DNA from 2 places in the Streptomyces sp. NPDC090127 genome. Region 2 is predicted to be linked to the other one. Evidence: predicted binding sites of a transcription regulator. Region 2 holds the regulator's gene; the other holds the start of a gene.

Region 1 (8,068 bases), on a different contig from region 2:
TCCAACCCGCCACCCAGGCGGAAGTAATAGACGCTGTATCCATTGAGGTATTACACGCCATCGGCCCGCTTCGCGCCAGAGCGCGGAGGCCCAGAAATGACAAAGGGCAAGGAGAGGTCTCCTTGCCACTCTCAAGGTATAGCTCGGCGGGGGGCTTGCCGCAAGGCCCCGGTCACGGCGCAGAATCGTCGGCCGAGGCCACAACCTGCGGAAATGAGGGCACGACGTGCATGTGTGGGTGTCGAGGTACGCGGGACGCGAGGGCGGCGGGCCGAGCGGCGGTCTGGACGGCGGGCCGAGCGGGGGGCCGGGCGGGGGTTCTGGCGGCGGTCCGTGTCGGGGGCCGGGCGGGGGTTCGGGCGGCGGTCCGTGTCGGGGGCCGGGCGGGGGTTCGACGGAAGCGGGGGCTCCGGTGATGCGACCGGCCGGTGCGGGGCGACGGAGCACGGCGGCCGTCTCGGAGGTGTCGCGATGAACGAGCCGTACGTGCTGGGACTGCACGAGGTCGACGAGACGCGGGTCGCGGTCGTCGGCGGCAAGGGCGCGCACCTGGGCGGGCTTTCGCGGATCGACGGCATCCGGGTGCCGGGTGGCTTCTGCGTGACGACGGCCGCCTTCCGGCGGACCATGGCGCAGGAGCCGTCGCTCGACGACCGGCTCGCTCGGCTGGCGCGCGTGGACCCGGACGACCGGGAGGCGGTCCGCACGCTCGGCGCGGAGATCCGACGGACCGTCGAAGGGATCGCGATCCCGGGCGATCTGGAGGCGGAGATCATCCGCGCGCTCGCCGTCCACGGCGAGCAGGCCGCCTATGCCGTCCGGTCCAGCGCGACGGCCGAGGACCTCCCGACGGCCTCCTTCGCGGGCCAGCAGGACACCTACCTGAACGTCGTGGGACCGACGGAGATCCTCCGGCACATCAGCCGGTGCTGGGCCTCGCTGTTCACCGAGCGGGCCGTGACCTACCGCCGACGGGCCGGCATCGACCACCGTACGGTCCACATGGCGGTGGTCGTCCAGCAGATGGTCCTCCCGCAGGCGTCCGGCATCCTGTTCACGGCCGACCCCGTCACGGGCAACCGGAAGGTCGCCACCGTGGACGCCGGCTTCGGCCTCGGCGAGGCCCTGGTCTCCGGCCTGGTGAACCCGGACGTCTTCGCCGTCCGCGACGGCGAGGTCGTCGCCAGGACGATCGCCGCCAAGCAGCGTGCCGTGCACGCCCTGCCGGCCGGTGGGACGCGGGAGGTGGCGGTCGAAGCGCAGCGGCAGGAGCAGCCGGCGCTGACGGACGCGCAGGTCGTCCGGCTGGTGCGGATCGGGCGGCGGATCGAGGCGCACTTCGGCTGCCCGCAGGACGTCGAATGGTGCCTGGTCGACGACGGCTTCCAGATCGTCCAGAGCCGGCCGATCACGACCCTGTTCCCCGTTCCCGACCGCGGCGACCAGGGCAATCACGTCTACGCCTCCGTCGGGCACGGGCAGATGATGACCGACCCCATGAAGCCGCTGGGGTACTCCATGTGGCAGCTGACGGCCATGGTGCCGATGCACGAGGCGGGCGGGAGGCTGTTCGTCGACGTCACCGCGCGCCTGGCCACGCCCACCGGCCGCGCCGGCCTTCTGGACCTCCTGGGGAAGGGCGATCCACTGATGAGGGACGCTCTGCAGACCGTGCTCGACCGGGACGACTTCGTCCCGACGCTCCCGGACGCTGCTCCCGCCGGTCCGCAACCCGCCGGTCCGCAGCCCGGTAGCCCGTCCCCTGCCGCGGCGTCCGCCGCGTCCGCGCCCGCTCCGATCGAGACCGATCCGGCCCTCGTCGCCGAGCTGATCGAGCGCAGCCGTGCGTCCGTCGCCGCCCTGGAGCGCGACATCCGGTCGAAGACCGGACCGGCGCTCTTCGACTTCCTCGTCGAGGCCTTCCAGGAGCACAGGCGGGTCCTCGGGGACCCTCTCAGCATGCAGGCGATCATGGCGGGGATGGACGCCACCTGGTGGCTCAACGACAGGCTGGGGGAGTGGCTGGGCGAGAAGAACGCGGCCGACACGCTCACGCTGTCCGCGCCCGACAACGTCACCTCCGAGATGGGCCTGGCGCTCCTCGACGTCGCGGACGTGATCCGCCCGCTGCCGGAGGTGGTGGCGTTCCTGCGGGGCGTCGAGGACGAGGGCTTCCTGGACGAGCTGGCGAAGCTCCCGGGCGGGGCCGAGGCGCGCGCCGCCATCGAGGGCTACCTCGACCGGTACGGCATGCGCTGCGTGGGCGAGATCGACATCACCAGGCCCCGCTGGGCCGAACGCCCCAGCACGCTCGTGCCCGTGATCCTGGACAACGTCAGGAACTTCGAGCCGGGCGCCGCCGCGCGGCGCTTCGAGGAAGGGCGGCGGAAGGCCCGGGCGAAGGAGGCGGAAGTGCTGTCACGCCTGCGGAACCTGCCGGACGGGGACCGGAAGGCCGAAGACGCCAAGCGGATGATCGACCGGGTCAGAACCTTCATCGGGTACCGGGAGTACCCCAAGTACGGCATCGTCAGCCGCTACTTCGTCTACAAGCGGGCCCTGCTCGCGGAGGCCGAGCGCCTCGTGCGGGCCGACGTGCTGCGGGAGCGGGAGGACGCCTTCTACCTCACCTTCGAGGAGCTCCGCGACGTCGTGCGCTCGCACCGGGTGGACGCCCCGCTCATCCAGCGGCGCAAGGAGGCGTTCCGCGCGTACCACGCGCTCACGCCGCCCCGGGTGCTCACCTCGGACGGCGAGGCCGTCACCGGGTCGTACCGGCGCGACGACGTGCCCGCCGGCGCCCTGACCGGCCTGGCGGTCTCCGCCGGGACCGTCGAGGGCAGGGCCCGTGTCGTCCTGGACATGGCGGAGGCCGATCTCGAAGCGGGCGACATCCTGGTCACGACCTTCACGGACCCGAGCTGGTCGCCGCTCTTCGTCGGGATCGCGGGCCTGGTGACGGAGGTGGGCGGCCTGATGACCCATGGCGCGGTGATCGCCCGGGAGTACGGCCTGCCGGCCGTCGTGGGCGTGGAGCAGGCGACCCGGCTGATCCGGGACGGCCAGCGGATCCGCGTGCACGGAACAGACGGGTACGTCGAGATCCTGCCGTGACGGGCGACCGGCGGACGCGCGGACGGGCGGTGACCCGGCCCGCGACGGGCTTACGGGCGGCGACCTGGCCCATGACGGGCGGGCGGCCGGACGGACGGACAGGCCGTGACCTGGCGGTATCGAGGTGATCGCTCAGAGCGAACAGGCGTCGGGGAACATCCCCAGGCTCAGGTGCATTGAGTCGACATAGCTCAACTTGACTGCCGAAGGGGAGATCATGGCTTCGACGACCTCACCGCTCACTCTGCCCGTGCTGCCGCTCGACGACGAGGTCGTGCTGCCCGGAATGGTGGTGCCGCTGGACCTGTCCGACAACGACGTGCGTGCCGCGGTCGAGGCCGCTCAGGCCGCTGCCCGGTCCGAGAACGGGACCGGGAAGCCGCGGGTGCTGCTCGTGCCGCGGATCGACGGCACGTACGCCGCGACCGGTGTGCTCGGCACCGTCGAGCAGGTCGGGCGGCTGTCCGACGGCGACCCCGGCGCCCTCATCCGCGGCCTCGGCCGCGTCAGGATCGGCGCCGGTACGACCGGGCCCGGCGCCGCCCTCTGGATCGAGGGCACCGCCGTCGAGGAGAGCGTGCCCGAGCCGCTGCCCGGCTCCGTGACCGAGCTGGTCAAGGAGTACAAGGCGCTGGCCACCAGCTGGCTGAAGAAGCGCGGCGCCTGGCAGGTCGTGGACCGCGTCCAGCAGATCGACGGCGTCTCCGCGCTCGCCGACAACTCCGGCTACTCGCCCTTCCTCACCGTCGAGCAGAAGGTCGAACTCCTGGAGACCGCCGACCCGGTCGCCCGCCTCAAGCTCGCCACCGCCCAGCTCCGCGAGCACCTGGCCGAGCAGGACGTGGCCGAGTCCATCGCGAAGGACGTCCAGGAGGGCGTCGACAAGCAGCAGCGCGAGTTCCTGCTGCGGCGCCAGTTGGACGCCGTACGCAAGGAGCTGCGCGACCTCAACGGCGAGTCGGAGGGTGACGAGTCCGACGACTACCGCGCCCGCGTCGAGGCCGCGGACCTCCCCGAGAACGTGCGGGAGGCGGCGCTCAAGGAGGTCGAGAAGCTGGAGCGGTCCAGCGACCAGTCCCCGGAGGGCTCCTGGATCCGCACCTGGCTCGACACCGTCCTCGAACTGCCGTGGAACGAGCGGTCCGAGGACCGGTACGACATCCAGGGCGCCAAGGACGTCCTCGACGCCGAGCACGCGGGCCTGGAGGACGTGAAGGAGCGGATCACCGAGTACCTGGCGGTCCGCAAGCGGCGCGCCGAGCGCGGTCTCGGCGTGGTCGGCGGCCGTCGCGGCGGCGCGGTCCTCGCCCTCGTCGGCCCGCCCGGCGTCGGCAAGACCTCGCTCGGGGAGTCCGTCGCGCACGCCATGGGGCGGAAGTTCGTCCGGGTCGCCCTCGGCGGCGTCCGGGACGAGGCGGAGATCCGCGGCCACCGTCGTACGTACGTCGGCGCCCTGCCCGGCCGGATCGTCCGGGCGATCAAGGAGGCCGGGTCGATGAACCCGGTGGTGCTCCTCGACGAGATCGACAAGGTCGGCTCGGACTACCGGGGCGACCCGGCGGCCGCGCTCCTCGAAGTCCTCGACCCGGCGCAGAACCACACCTTCCGCGACCACTACCTGGAGGTCGAACTCGACCTCTCCGACGTCGTCTTCCTGGCGACGGCGAACGTCCTGGAGGCCATCCCCGAGGCCCTGCTCGACCGGATGGAGCTGGTCAGGCTCGACGGGTACACGGAGGACGAGAAGGTCGTCATCGCCCGTGACCACCTGCTGCCCCGGCAGCTCGAGCGCACGGGCCTCGAACCCGGCGAGGTCGTCCTGGAGGACGGCTCGCTGCGGAAGCTCGCGGGCGAGTACACCCGTGAGGCGGGCGTACGGAACCTGGAGCGGTCCCTCGCGCGGCTGCTGCGGAAGGTCGCGGCCCAGCACGAACTGGGCGACCGGGAGCTGCCGTTCACGGTCGGCGTCGACGATCTGCGCGGGCTGATCGGACGGCCGCACCACATCCCGGAGTCCGCCCAGGACCCGGCCGAGCGCCGGACGTCCGTACCGGGCGTGGCGACCGGGCTCGCCGTCACGGGCGCGGGCGGTGACGTCCTCTTCGTGGAGGCGTCCCTCGCCGATCCCGAGACGGGCGCCGCGGGGCTGACCCTGACCGGTCAGCTGGGCGACGTGATGAAGGAGTCCGCGCAGATCGCGCTCTCCTTCCTGCGGTCGCACGGCGCGGAGCTGGAGCTGTCCGTGTCCGGTCTGAAGGACCGGGGCGTGCACATCCACTTCCCGGCGGGCGCGGTCCCGAAGGACGGGCCGAGCGCGGGCATCACGATGACGACGGCCCTGGCCTCGCTGCTCTCCGGCCGGCTGGTCCGGACGGACGTGGCGATGACCGGTGAGGTCTCGCTGACCGGCCGGGTCCTGCCGATCGGCGGCCTGAAGCAGAAGCTCCTGGCGGCTCACCGGGCGGGCATCACGACGGTCGTGATCCCGAAGCGGAACGAGGCCGACCTGGACGACGTCCCGGCTGAGATCCTGGAGAAGCTGGAGGTCCACCCGGTGACGGACGTCCGGCAGGTCCTGGAGATCGCCCTCGCCCCGGCGCGGGTGGCGGTGGGCGCGGCGGCGTAGCGCGTCGAATCGCCCGTCGTGCGAGGTGGGCCGCCCCTGGTAGGGGCGGCCCACTTCCGGTCGTGGGCGTGTTTCCTTATCATGATCAACGACCTAGGGGGGCCAGGTGGGAAGGCGGGTGTCGCTTCGCCGGCAGCGGGAGGCGACACGGCGGGACGACGTGGGCGTCGGATCCGCGGGGGGCAGCTGGGAGGCGGTCTTCGAGACCCGCGACGAGGCGGCGTTCCACGCCCACCTCCGTCGGCTTCGCGCAGCGGACCCGCCCACCGACGTGGCGTCGCTGCGAGTGGACCGGTTCTGCGGGCGCGCGGACCGGCCGACCGTCTTCCGGCTCAGCCGCTTCGTTCCCACGCGACCCGCCTCGCACCCCGCCGCCGTGAACCGAGGAGTACCCATGTCCCCCTTGCCGTCCCTCGTCATCCAGGCCGAGCGTCTCGTCGAGCTCGGCGTGCACGAGATCGCGGGGCTGACCGCCGACGACGTGCGGGCCTTCGCGCGGGAGGCCGGAGGCGAGCGGGTCGACGTGCTGCTCGCCGTGCACCCGGACCGCGCCCCCGCCTCCGCGCTCGCGCCGCTGCTCCGCCGCGAGGACAAGCCCGGGTTCGTCGTCGTCGACATGCCCGACGTCGACGACTTCACGCCCTGTGGCATCGAGGTGCCCGACGCGCCGCTCTACCTCGTCGAGGGGCTCGACCGCGGCGACCACATGGCCAACTGGAGCCCGGAGGAGGCGCTCCCCGCGCTCGCCAAGGACGCCCGCACCCCGCTGCTGCTCACCGAGGGCATCCACTGGCTGCTCCAGGCGCCGGAGGTCCTGGAGCGCAACCGCTGCTTCATGACCATCGGCTCCCGGCTGCGCAAGGCGAACGGCTCCCTGGACGCCCGTACGCCCGCGATCTGGATCAGCAACGGCACCGGCCGGGACGGCCGGGAGCGGCGCGACGCCCCGAAGGTCGGCTGGTGCTGGTGGGGCAACCGTCACACCTGGCTCGGTTTCGGCTCGACCACCGGCCGGGACGGCACCCGACCGGCGGCGTGAGCTGACGGGCCGCCCCTACGAGGCGTTCCGGCGCCGCGTCAGGAGCAGGCTGCCCGCGCCGAAGGCGGCCAGCGCGCCGGCCGCGCCGAGGGCCAGGGGGAGCGGGGAGGGGGCGGTCGGCGCCGCTTCCGAGGAGAGGGCGGGGGCGTGCTCGTCGCCGCCGTGGCCCGCGTGGCTCACCGTCGAGCGGTCCGCGCCCGCCGCGATCCTCGCCTCGCTGGGCGCCGCTGCCGTGGAGGCGGTCGAGGCCGACGCGGCCTTGGCCGTACCGCCGAAGGTGACGTCCGAGCAGCTGTAGAACGCCTCCGGGCTGTCGCTGCGCTGCCAGACCTTGTAGACGACGTGGCGGCCGGTGCGCGCGGGCAGGGATCCGGTGAAGTGGTAGTAGCCGTCCGTCGAGGCGCGCGGGGTGGCATAGGTGGCCACCGGGGTCGCGTCGAGGTCGGACCACTTGAGCGGCTGGGTCGGGTCGAAGCCCGGCTTGGTGATGTAGACCGTCATCGTGCCCTGGTGGGCCGCGGTGACCCGGACCTTGAAGTCGAAGGAGCCCGCCGCCACGGCCGTCGACGGCCAGTCCGTCCGGGCCCAGTCCAGCGCCCGGTACTTCTCGCGGTTGGCGGAGCAGAGCTTGCCGTCCGGGATGACCACCTGGTGCTGCCCGTTCGCGTTGGCGATGTTCACCTCGTTCCAGTCGTAGAGCGGCTGCGTGCCGGAGTCGGCGACGAGGTCCTTGCACACCTGCGACTTCGGCGTCTCCGGGCCCTCCGCGTAACAGGCCGCCACCCGGCTCACCGGGTTGAAGACCGCGCCGTGCGCGGAGGCCGAGGAGGGGGTCAGGGGGATCAGCGCGGCGGCGGACAGGGTGACGGCCGTGGCGGTGCGGCGGTACGACGACGGCATGCGGGGCTCTCTCTCGTGCGTGGGGGAGGACGGAACGAGCAACGAGCGGCGCACGGACGGGAGTTGGGTGCGGCACCCGTCTCGTGCCCGCCCGAGCCTCGCATTGGTCCATACCAATCGGCAAGGGGGAGGGCCGGGAAAGTCGGAGCGGCCCCCCGGGCGCGCCGCCGCGCGACCGGGGAGCCGCCGTACCGGAGGGCCGTCGTACCGGAGGGCCGTCGTGCCGGAGTGTCGTCGTGCCGGAGTGTCGTCGCCGGGCCCGGCGACGGCGCTCAGCCGTTGGCCAGCGCCTGGACGCGCGAGAGGTCGCCGTTGAAGCGGTTGTGGTCGCCGACCGTCGGGCCGGTCGAGGTGTACTGCCACATCGTGTAGTACCCCCAGCCCGCCGG
Region 2 (8,068 bases):
GTCCACATAGTGGAGATCGAGCAGCTCGCGCTCCTCCCAGGGCAGCTCCGACCGGCCGCTGATCTGCCACAGCCCGGTCATGCCGGGCCGCACCGAGAGCCGGCGGCGGGACTCGCCGACGCACTCGCGGTGCCCGGGCGTGAGCGGGCACGGGCCGACCAGGGACATCTCCCCCCGTACGACGTGCAGCAGCAGCGGCAGTCCGGCCAGCGGGCTCTTCGTGCGGAACGTGCACATGGTGAAGGCCCGCCCGCCCCGGCCCGCGACGGTGCGGCGGCGCAGCACCCCGCCCGCGCCGGCCGTCGCGAGTGCGAGGGAGAGGGCGACGGCGGCGAGCAGGGGGGAGAGGACGGCCAGCAGGGCGAGTCCGCCGAAGAGGTCGAGTGCGCGCTTGGCCGTCATGACGCTTCCCCACACCCTTTCGAGTGACGTTCATGGGATATTCGTGGGATATGCCCGGTACTCCCGCTTTGCCCGGCAGGGGTTTCCCGGACTCTCTCACGGGTGAGGGGTCCACATCGGGCAATGACGCGCCATCGGCGGCCCTTTGAGCGCCTCTCAGGGCGAAGAGTTGAGTCGCCTCCGCTCAGGTCTGTTGACGCACTCGGCGTCGTCGTGCATCCTTGAGTCAGATCCACTCAAGTCAGTCAGCTGGAGGAATTGAAATGGCACGTGCGGTCGGCATCGACCTGGGCACGACTAACTCCGTCGTCAGCGTTCTGGAAGGCGGCGAGCCCACCGTCATCACCAACGCCGAGGGCGCCAGGACCACGCCGTCCGTCGTCGCCTTCGCGAAGAACGGTGAGGTGCTGGTCGGCGAGGTCGCCAAGCGCCAGGCGGTCACCAACGTCGACAGGACCATCCGGTCGGTCAAGCGCCACATGGGCACCGACTGGAAGATCGAGATCGACGGCAAGAACTTCAACCCGCAGCAGATGAGCGCCTTCATCCTGCAGAAGCTGAAGCGCGACGCCGAGGCGTACCTGGGCGAGAAGGTCGTCGACGCGGTCATCACCGTCCCGGCGTACTTCAACGACTCCGAGCGTCAGGCCACCAAGGAGGCCGGTGAGATCGCGGGCCTCAACGTCCTGCGCATCGTCAACGAGCCGACCGCGGCCGCCCTGGCGTACGGCCTGGACAAGGACGACCAGACGATCCTCGTCTTCGACCTCGGTGGCGGCACCTTCGACGTGTCGCTCCTGGAGATCGGTGACGGCGTCGTCGAGGTGAAGGCCACCAACGGTGACAACCACCTCGGTGGTGACGACTGGGACCAGCGCGTCGTCGACTACCTGGTGAAGCAGTTCGCCAACGGCCACGGCGTCGACCTGGCCAAGGACAAGATGGCTCTCCAGCGTCTCCGCGAGGCCGCGGAGAAGGCGAAGATCGAGCTGTCGTCCTCCACCGAGACGTCGATCAACCTGCCGTACATCACCGCCTCCGCCGAGGGTCCGCTGCACCTGGAGGAGAAGCTCACCCGGGCGCAGTTCCAGCAGCTGACGGCCGACCTTCTGGAGCGCTGCAAGACGCCGTTCCACAACGTCATCAAGGACGCGGGCATCCAGCTCTCCGAGATCGACCACGTCGTTCTCGTCGGTGGCTCCACCCGTATGCCGGCCGTCGCCGAGCTCGTCAAGGAGCTGACCGGTGGCCAGGAGGCCAACAAGGGCGTGAACCCGGACGAGGTCGTCGCCATCGGCGCCGCCCTGCAGGCCGGTGTGCTCAAGGGTGAGGTCAAGGACGTCCTGCTCCTCGACGTGACCCCGCTGTCGCTTGGTATCGAGACCAAGGGCGGCATCATGACCAAGCTCATCGAGCGCAACACCACGATCCCGACCAAGCGGTCCGAGATCTTCACGACGGCCGAGGACAACCAGCCGTCGGTGCAGATCCAGGTCTACCAGGGCGAGCGCGAGATCGCGGCGTACAACAAGAAGCTCGGCATGTTCGAGCTGACGGGTCTGCCGCCGGCCCCGCGTGGCGTCCCGCAGATCGAGGTCGCCTTCGACATCGACGCCAACGGCATCATGCACGTGACCGCGAAGGACCTGGGCACGGGCAAGGAGCAGAAGATGACCGTCACCGGTGGCTCCTCGCTGCCGAAGGACGAGGTCGACCGGATGCGCCAGGAGGCCGAGCAGTACGCGGACGAGGACCACCGTCGCCGCGAGGCCGCCGAGTCCCGCAACCAGGGCGAGCAGCTCGTCTACCAGACGGAGAAGTTCCTCAAGGACAACGAGGACAAGGTCCCCGGTGAGGTCAAGACCGAGGTCGAGACCGCCGTCGCCGAGCTGAAGGAGAAGCTCAAGGGCGAGGACACCGCGGAGATCCGTACGGCCACCGAGAAGGTCGCGGCCGTCTCCCAGAAGCTCGGCCAGGCCATGTACGCCGACGCCCAGGCCGCGCAGGCCGCCGGCGGCGAGGCCCCGCAGGGCGAGGCCAAGGCCGACGACGACGTCGTCGACGCGGAGATCGTCGACGACGAGAAGCCCGGGGACGCGAAGGGCGGCGCTGCCTGATGACGGAGGAGACCCCGGGCTTCGAGGAGAAGCCCGACGTCCCCTCCGGCGCCGACGACGCCGCCGAAGCCGCCGAGACCCCCTCCGAGGAGGGCTCGGCGGTCCCGGCCGGGGACGCCGCACAGACGGCCGGCCTGACGGCGCAGCTGGACCAGCTCCGCAGCGCGCTCGGTGAGCGCACCGCGGACCTCCAGCGGCTCCAGGCCGAATACCAGAACTACCGCCGACGGGTGGAGCGTGACCGGGTCACCGTCAAGGAGATCGCGATCGCGGGCCTCCTGACGGAGCTGCTGCCCGTGCTCGACGACGTCGGCCGGGCCCGTGACCACGGCGAGCTCGTGGGCGGGTTCAAGTCGGTCGCCGAATCGCTGGAGACCGTCGTCGCCAAGATGGGTCTGCAGCAGTTCGGCAAGGAGGGCGAGCCCTTCGACCCGACGATCCACGAGGCCCTGATGCACAGTTACGCGCCGGACGTCACCGAGACGACCTGCGTGGCGATCCTGCAGCCGGGGTACCGGATCGGCGAGCGGACCATCCGGCCCGCGCGCGTGGCGGTGGCCGAGCCCCAGCCCGGGGCGACGCCGGCCGCGAAGGAAGAGAAGTCGGCAGACGAGGAGAGCGGTGGCCCCGAAGAGGGCTAGCGCGAAGATCGTCCGAGAGGAGGGACGTCGATGAGCACGAAGGACTTCGTCGAGAAGGACTACTACAAGGTTCTCGGCGTCCCCAAGGACGCCACCGACGCCGAGATCAAGAAGGCGTACCGGAAGCTCGCCCGCGAGAACCACCCGGACGCCAACAAGAACGACACGAGCGCGGAGGCGCGCTTCAAGGAGATCTCCGAGGCGAACGACGTCCTCGGCGACCCCAAGAAGCGCAAGGAGTACGACGACGCCCGCGCGCTCTTCGGCAACGGAGGCTTCCGTGCCGGAGGCCCGGGCGGCGGCGGCAACTTCAACTTCGACCTGGGCGACCTCTTCGGCGGCGCCCAGGGGCCCGGCGGAGCGGGCGGGGCGGGCGGCTTCGGCGGCGGCCTCGGCGACGTCTTCGGCGGGCTGTTCAACCGGGGCGCGGGCGGCGGCGCGGGTCCGCGTACGCAGCCGCGCCGCGGCCAGGACATCGAGTCCGAGGTGACGCTCAGCTTCACCGAGGCCGTGGACGGCGCGACGGTGCCGTTGCGGATGTCCTCCCAGGCGCCCTGCAAGGCCTGTTCGGGCACCGGCGACAAGAACGGCACGCCCCGCGTGTGCCCGACGTGCGTCGGCACCGGCCAGGTCTCGCGCGGTAGCGGCGGCGGCTTCTCGCTGACCGACCCGTGCGTGGACTGCAAGGGCCGCGGCCTGATCGCCGAGACCCCCTGCGAGGTCTGCAAGGGCAGCGGCCGGGCCAAGTCCTCCCGCACGATGCAGGTCCGCATCCCCGCCGGCGTCTCCGACGGGCAGCGGATCCGGCTCCGCGGCAAGGGCGCTCCTGGCGAGCGCGGCGGTCCCCACGGCGATCTGTACGTCGTGGTCCACGTCGACGCCCACCCGGTCTTCGGCCGCAAGGACGACAACCTGACCGTCACCGTGCCCGTCACCTTCGACGAGGCGGCCCTCGGTGGCGAGATCAAGGTGCCCACGCTGGGCGGTCCCGCGGTCACCCTGAAGCTGCCGGCCGGGACCCCCAACGGCCGGACGATGCGCGCCCGCGGCAAGGGCGCGGTCCGCAAGGACGGGACGCGCGGCGATCTGCTGGTGACGGTGGAGGTCGCGGTGCCCAAGGAGCTCGACGACAAGGCCCGTGAGGCCCTTGAGACCTACCGTGAGGCGACGGCGGGCGAGGACCCCAGGGCAGAGTTGTTCCAGGCCGCGAAGGGAGCGTGACCCGATGGACATCAGACCGGGACGCAGCCGCAATCCGTACGAACTGACCGACGAGACGCCGGTGTACGTCATCTCGGTGGCGGCTCAGCTGTCGGGCCTGCACCCGCAGACCCTGCGGCAGTACGACCGCCTCGGTCTGGTCTCCCCCGACCGGACGGCCGGGCGCGGCCGGCGGTACTCGGCCCGTGACATCGAACTGCTCCGCACGGTGCAGGCGCTGTCGCAGGACGAGGGCATCAACCTCGCGGGCATCAAGCGCATCATCGAGCTGGAGAACCAGGTCACCGCGCTCCAGCAGCGCGTCGCCGAGCTGTCGGCGGCCGTGGAGGGCGCGGCGTCGGCGATGCGCCAGCGCGAGGCCCAGGTGCACGCCTCGTACCGGCGCGACCTGGTGCCGTATCAGGACGTGCAGCAGGCGAGCGCGCTGGTGGTCTGGCGCCCGAAGCGCTCCGGCGAGTAGCCGGAGCCGTTCCCCGTACGACGAAGCCCCCCACGCCAGCCGCGCGGGGGGCTTCGCCGTGCCGGGCCTTCGCCGTGCCGGGCCTTCGTCGAGCCGGCTACCGGCTCGGCGAACCGAAGTCATCGCCGCACGGGCTCGGTTCGGCCCCGTCTCACGGGATGAGTTCGGCGACGATGTTCGTCGCCGTGTCCCACCAGGGCGCCGCCCCCGTGCCGAAGGCGGCGGCGAGCGCGGTGCCGACGGCCCGGTCCAGCGGTTCGGGTGCGGTGCCGGCCGCCCAGTCGGGGTCGACCGTGCCGTCCCCGGTGGACTGGAGGGTGCCCAGCGGGCGTCCGTCGCGCAGCAGCCGGCTCTCGGCGTACGAGCAGGGCACGAGCCGGTAGCGGGCGCCGGCGACCCGGGCGTCGACGCGGTACGAGCGCCGCAGCAGCCGCCCTCTGCCGGGCCGGATGCGCGCGGGCGCGCCGTCGACGGTGAGGGCGAGGCGTCCGGCGGCGCGGGTGCCGATCGGGATCAGCGGGTCGGGCTCGTCACCGGGGGCGCGGACCAGCTCCACGGTGGGCAGTCCGTAGCCGGAGACGCGCAGGGTTCCGGCGGGGCCGTCGAGGTCGATCTGTACGTACAAGGTCAGTGTTCCTGCTCCAGAAGACCGGACTGGGCGATGAGGTACCCGAGTTGGGCGCGGCTGCCGCTGCCGAGTGCGGAGGCGAGCTTGGCGATGTGGGCGCGGCAGGTCCGGACGTTCATGCCGAGCCGGCGGGCGATGGCCTCGTCGACGTGTCCCTCGACGAGGAGGTTGGCGATGGAGCGCTGGATGCCGCTGATGCCGTCCAGCGGCGGCTGGTAGGTGACCGGGTTCTCCAGCGGGGTCGCCTGGAGCCAGAACTGCTCGAAGACGCCGACGAGATACTCCACGAGGCCGGTGTGGCGCAGCTCCAGGGCGACCTGGCGGTCCCGGCTCGCGGGCACGAAGGCGACCTTGCGGTCCACGATGATGAGCCGGTCGATGATCTCCTCGAGGGTGCGGACCTCGACCTCGGGGCCGATGCGCTCCAGATAGGCCAGGGTGATCGGCTGGTGCCGGGCCGTGTGCTGGTAGAGCGTGCGCATGCGGATGCCCCGGCCGAGGAGCGGCCGGACGCGGCGGAGGGCCTCGCCGAAGGTGGTGGCGCTGCGGCCGCTGCCGGGCTGCACGGTCAGCAGCTCCGAGGAGCATTCGGCCACCACCCGGTCCAGGGAGGTGTTGATCCTCGTGAGGCCCTCCAGGACGGTGATCGCGTGCGTGGTCGAGGGGTCCTGGACACTGACGTTCATGAATGGCTCGAACGCGTCGGAGAGTTCGATGCTGAGCCGTCTACGCTCCTGGATCTCCTTCTCGATCGGGAGCAGGAGCCGGGCCAGGGCGGCCGAGGGGGGAACCGGCCGGAGCCACTGCACGTCGTCGGGGTCGGGCCGCAGGAGGTCGAGGTCCATCAGGCAGGGCGTGGACTCGATGTCCGACCGGGCGATACGTCCCGTTCGCAGGGCCTCTTTATAGACCCGTGTGCCCGCTTCGCACAGCTCGGCGTGCGTATGAGGATGCCCCGTTTTATCCGGTTCTATTCGCATATGTACACCCCCAGGCTTTTCCGATACAGGAACATGATGCATTGAGCCAGTGGTGGAAACGTGAGGAGTGAGCCATCGTCGTGCCTGCGGGGGAGCAGGAGATACACACCAAGTGAGGTTGCTCGGTCATGGCCAAGAAGCTCATACGCACCGTAGTTGGTGTCGCGTTCATAGCTGCTGCCGCGGTCGGCGCGGTGGCGGCCAGTGGGGACCCGGGCTGGGGGGTCGTTCCGCAGCAGGTCGTCGCCAAGGCGAGTGACCCGGGCTGGGGCGCCATCGCGGCGAGTGACCCGGGCTGGGGCGTCGCGCCCGCAGCCGTCTCCGACCCTGGTTGGGGGTCCGTGGGGGCATGACGGTTCCCGAAGATCCTCGATTCCGGCGTGAGATGGCGGCTGCCTACCGCTCGGGGTGGCATTTCATCGACCTCGTCACAGCCGTGCCGCACGGTGGCGATTCGTTGATGGTCACCCTCTTCGGTGAGCCCATCATCATCAGGCGTGGAGACGATGAGGATATTCGCGCCTACCGATGTCTCCGGAAGCCACGTGGCGCCCCGCAGCCCGTCCGCTGTGCCATCCGGTACGGCATGATTTTCGTCAATCTCGACCAGCGTGACCACCAGCTCGTCGAGGCAGAGACCATCACCGCCACCCCCCGCAGTGCCTGAGTGGTTCCCCCGTCGTTGTAGACCGCTCAGGTACTTCCCCCACACAGCGGCGCCATCGCGGACCTGAAACGCGATGGCGCCGTTGTGCTGCCCCCGTAACCCCGACGCGGGGCCCACCGGGCCGGCGCCTCAGGCGCGCCCCATCGCGCGGGTCAGCGCGATCTCGATGACCACCCGGTCGGGGTTCGGCGCCGGGACCCGGCCGTAGCGCGCCGCGTAGCGGTCCACCGCGTCCGCGACGACGGCCGACTCGGTACGGATGTGGGCCACGCCCTCCAGCGTCGCCCAGCGGCCCTTGTCCACCTGGCAGACCGCCACCCGCGCGCCCTTCGCGCCCGCCGCCAGGACGTTGGCGACCTTGTGGCTGTGCTTGTTGGTGATGACCCGGGCGATGCCGTTCTCGCCGCCCTCGGGGTCGTACGTCACGCCCACCGCCACCACGTGCGGCGTACCGTCCGCGCGGGGGGTCGTCAGGGTGCACATGTGGTACTCGCGCCAGAAGCTGAGATACGAGTCGTCCGGGTTCCGCGGGTCAGTCGCCATGCCCGGAACCTACCCGTGGCAGAGCCATGTGCGACACCTTGAGCGGAATAGACTCAACTTTGTGTACGCTGGATGAGTCATAGGACGACTCAGCGGACGCCGAGGAGGAGACAGCGCACGTGGACGCCGAACTGACCAACAGGAGCCGGGACGCGATCAACGCGGCGAGCAGCCGCGCCGTGTCAGGGGGGCACGCCGACCTGACCCCCGCCCACCTTCTGCTCGCCCTCCTCGCGGGCCAGGACAACGAGAACATCGTGGACCTGCTCGCCGCCGTCGACGCCGACCAGGCCGCTGTACGGTCCGGAGCGGAGCGGCTGCTGGCCGCCCTGCCCAGCGTGACCGGATCCACGGTCGCGCCCCCGCAGCCCAACCGTGAGCTGCTCGCCGTCATCGCCGACGCCGACAA

Evidence for each region. The regulator HspR, encoded in region 2, represses chaperone genes until heat shock. The targets are predictions, from matches to a motif close to TTGAGNNNNNNNNNCTCAA.
Region 1: the regulator HspR is predicted to act here: its motif matches at 3,291-3,309, upstream of lon (endopeptidase La).

Annotation. Positions count from the first base shown of each region.
Region 1 is NZ_JBIVDE010000001.1:489,280-497,347, reverse strand. It holds gene ACIPPS_RS02150 (GNAT family N-acetyltransferase) at 1-43, opposite strand, end outside; gene rph (rifamycin-inactivating phosphotransferase) at 472-3,114, shown strand; gene lon (endopeptidase La) at 3,332-5,740, shown strand; gene ACIPPS_RS02135 (DUF5701 family protein) at 6,135-6,779, shown strand; gene ACIPPS_RS02130 (lytic polysaccharide monooxygenase) at 6,795-7,679, opposite strand; gene ACIPPS_RS02125 (lysozyme) at 7,952-8,068, opposite strand, start outside.
Region 2 is NZ_JBIVDE010000005.1:444,618-452,685, forward strand. It holds gene ACIPPS_RS20915 (sugar transferase) at 1-402, opposite strand, end outside; gene dnaK (molecular chaperone DnaK) at 666-2,519, shown strand; gene grpE (nucleotide exchange factor GrpE) at 2,519-3,160, shown strand; gene dnaJ (molecular chaperone DnaJ) at 3,191-4,381, shown strand; gene ACIPPS_RS20935 (heat shock protein transcriptional repressor HspR) at 4,386-4,841, shown strand; gene ACIPPS_RS20940 (hypothetical protein) at 4,993-5,466, opposite strand; gene ACIPPS_RS20945 (helix-turn-helix transcriptional regulator) at 5,469-6,449, opposite strand; gene ACIPPS_RS20950 ((2Fe-2S)-binding protein) at 6,799-7,116, shown strand; gene ACIPPS_RS20955 (pyridoxamine 5'-phosphate oxidase family protein) at 7,246-7,659, opposite strand; gene clpB (ATP-dependent chaperone ClpB) at 7,779-8,068, shown strand, end outside.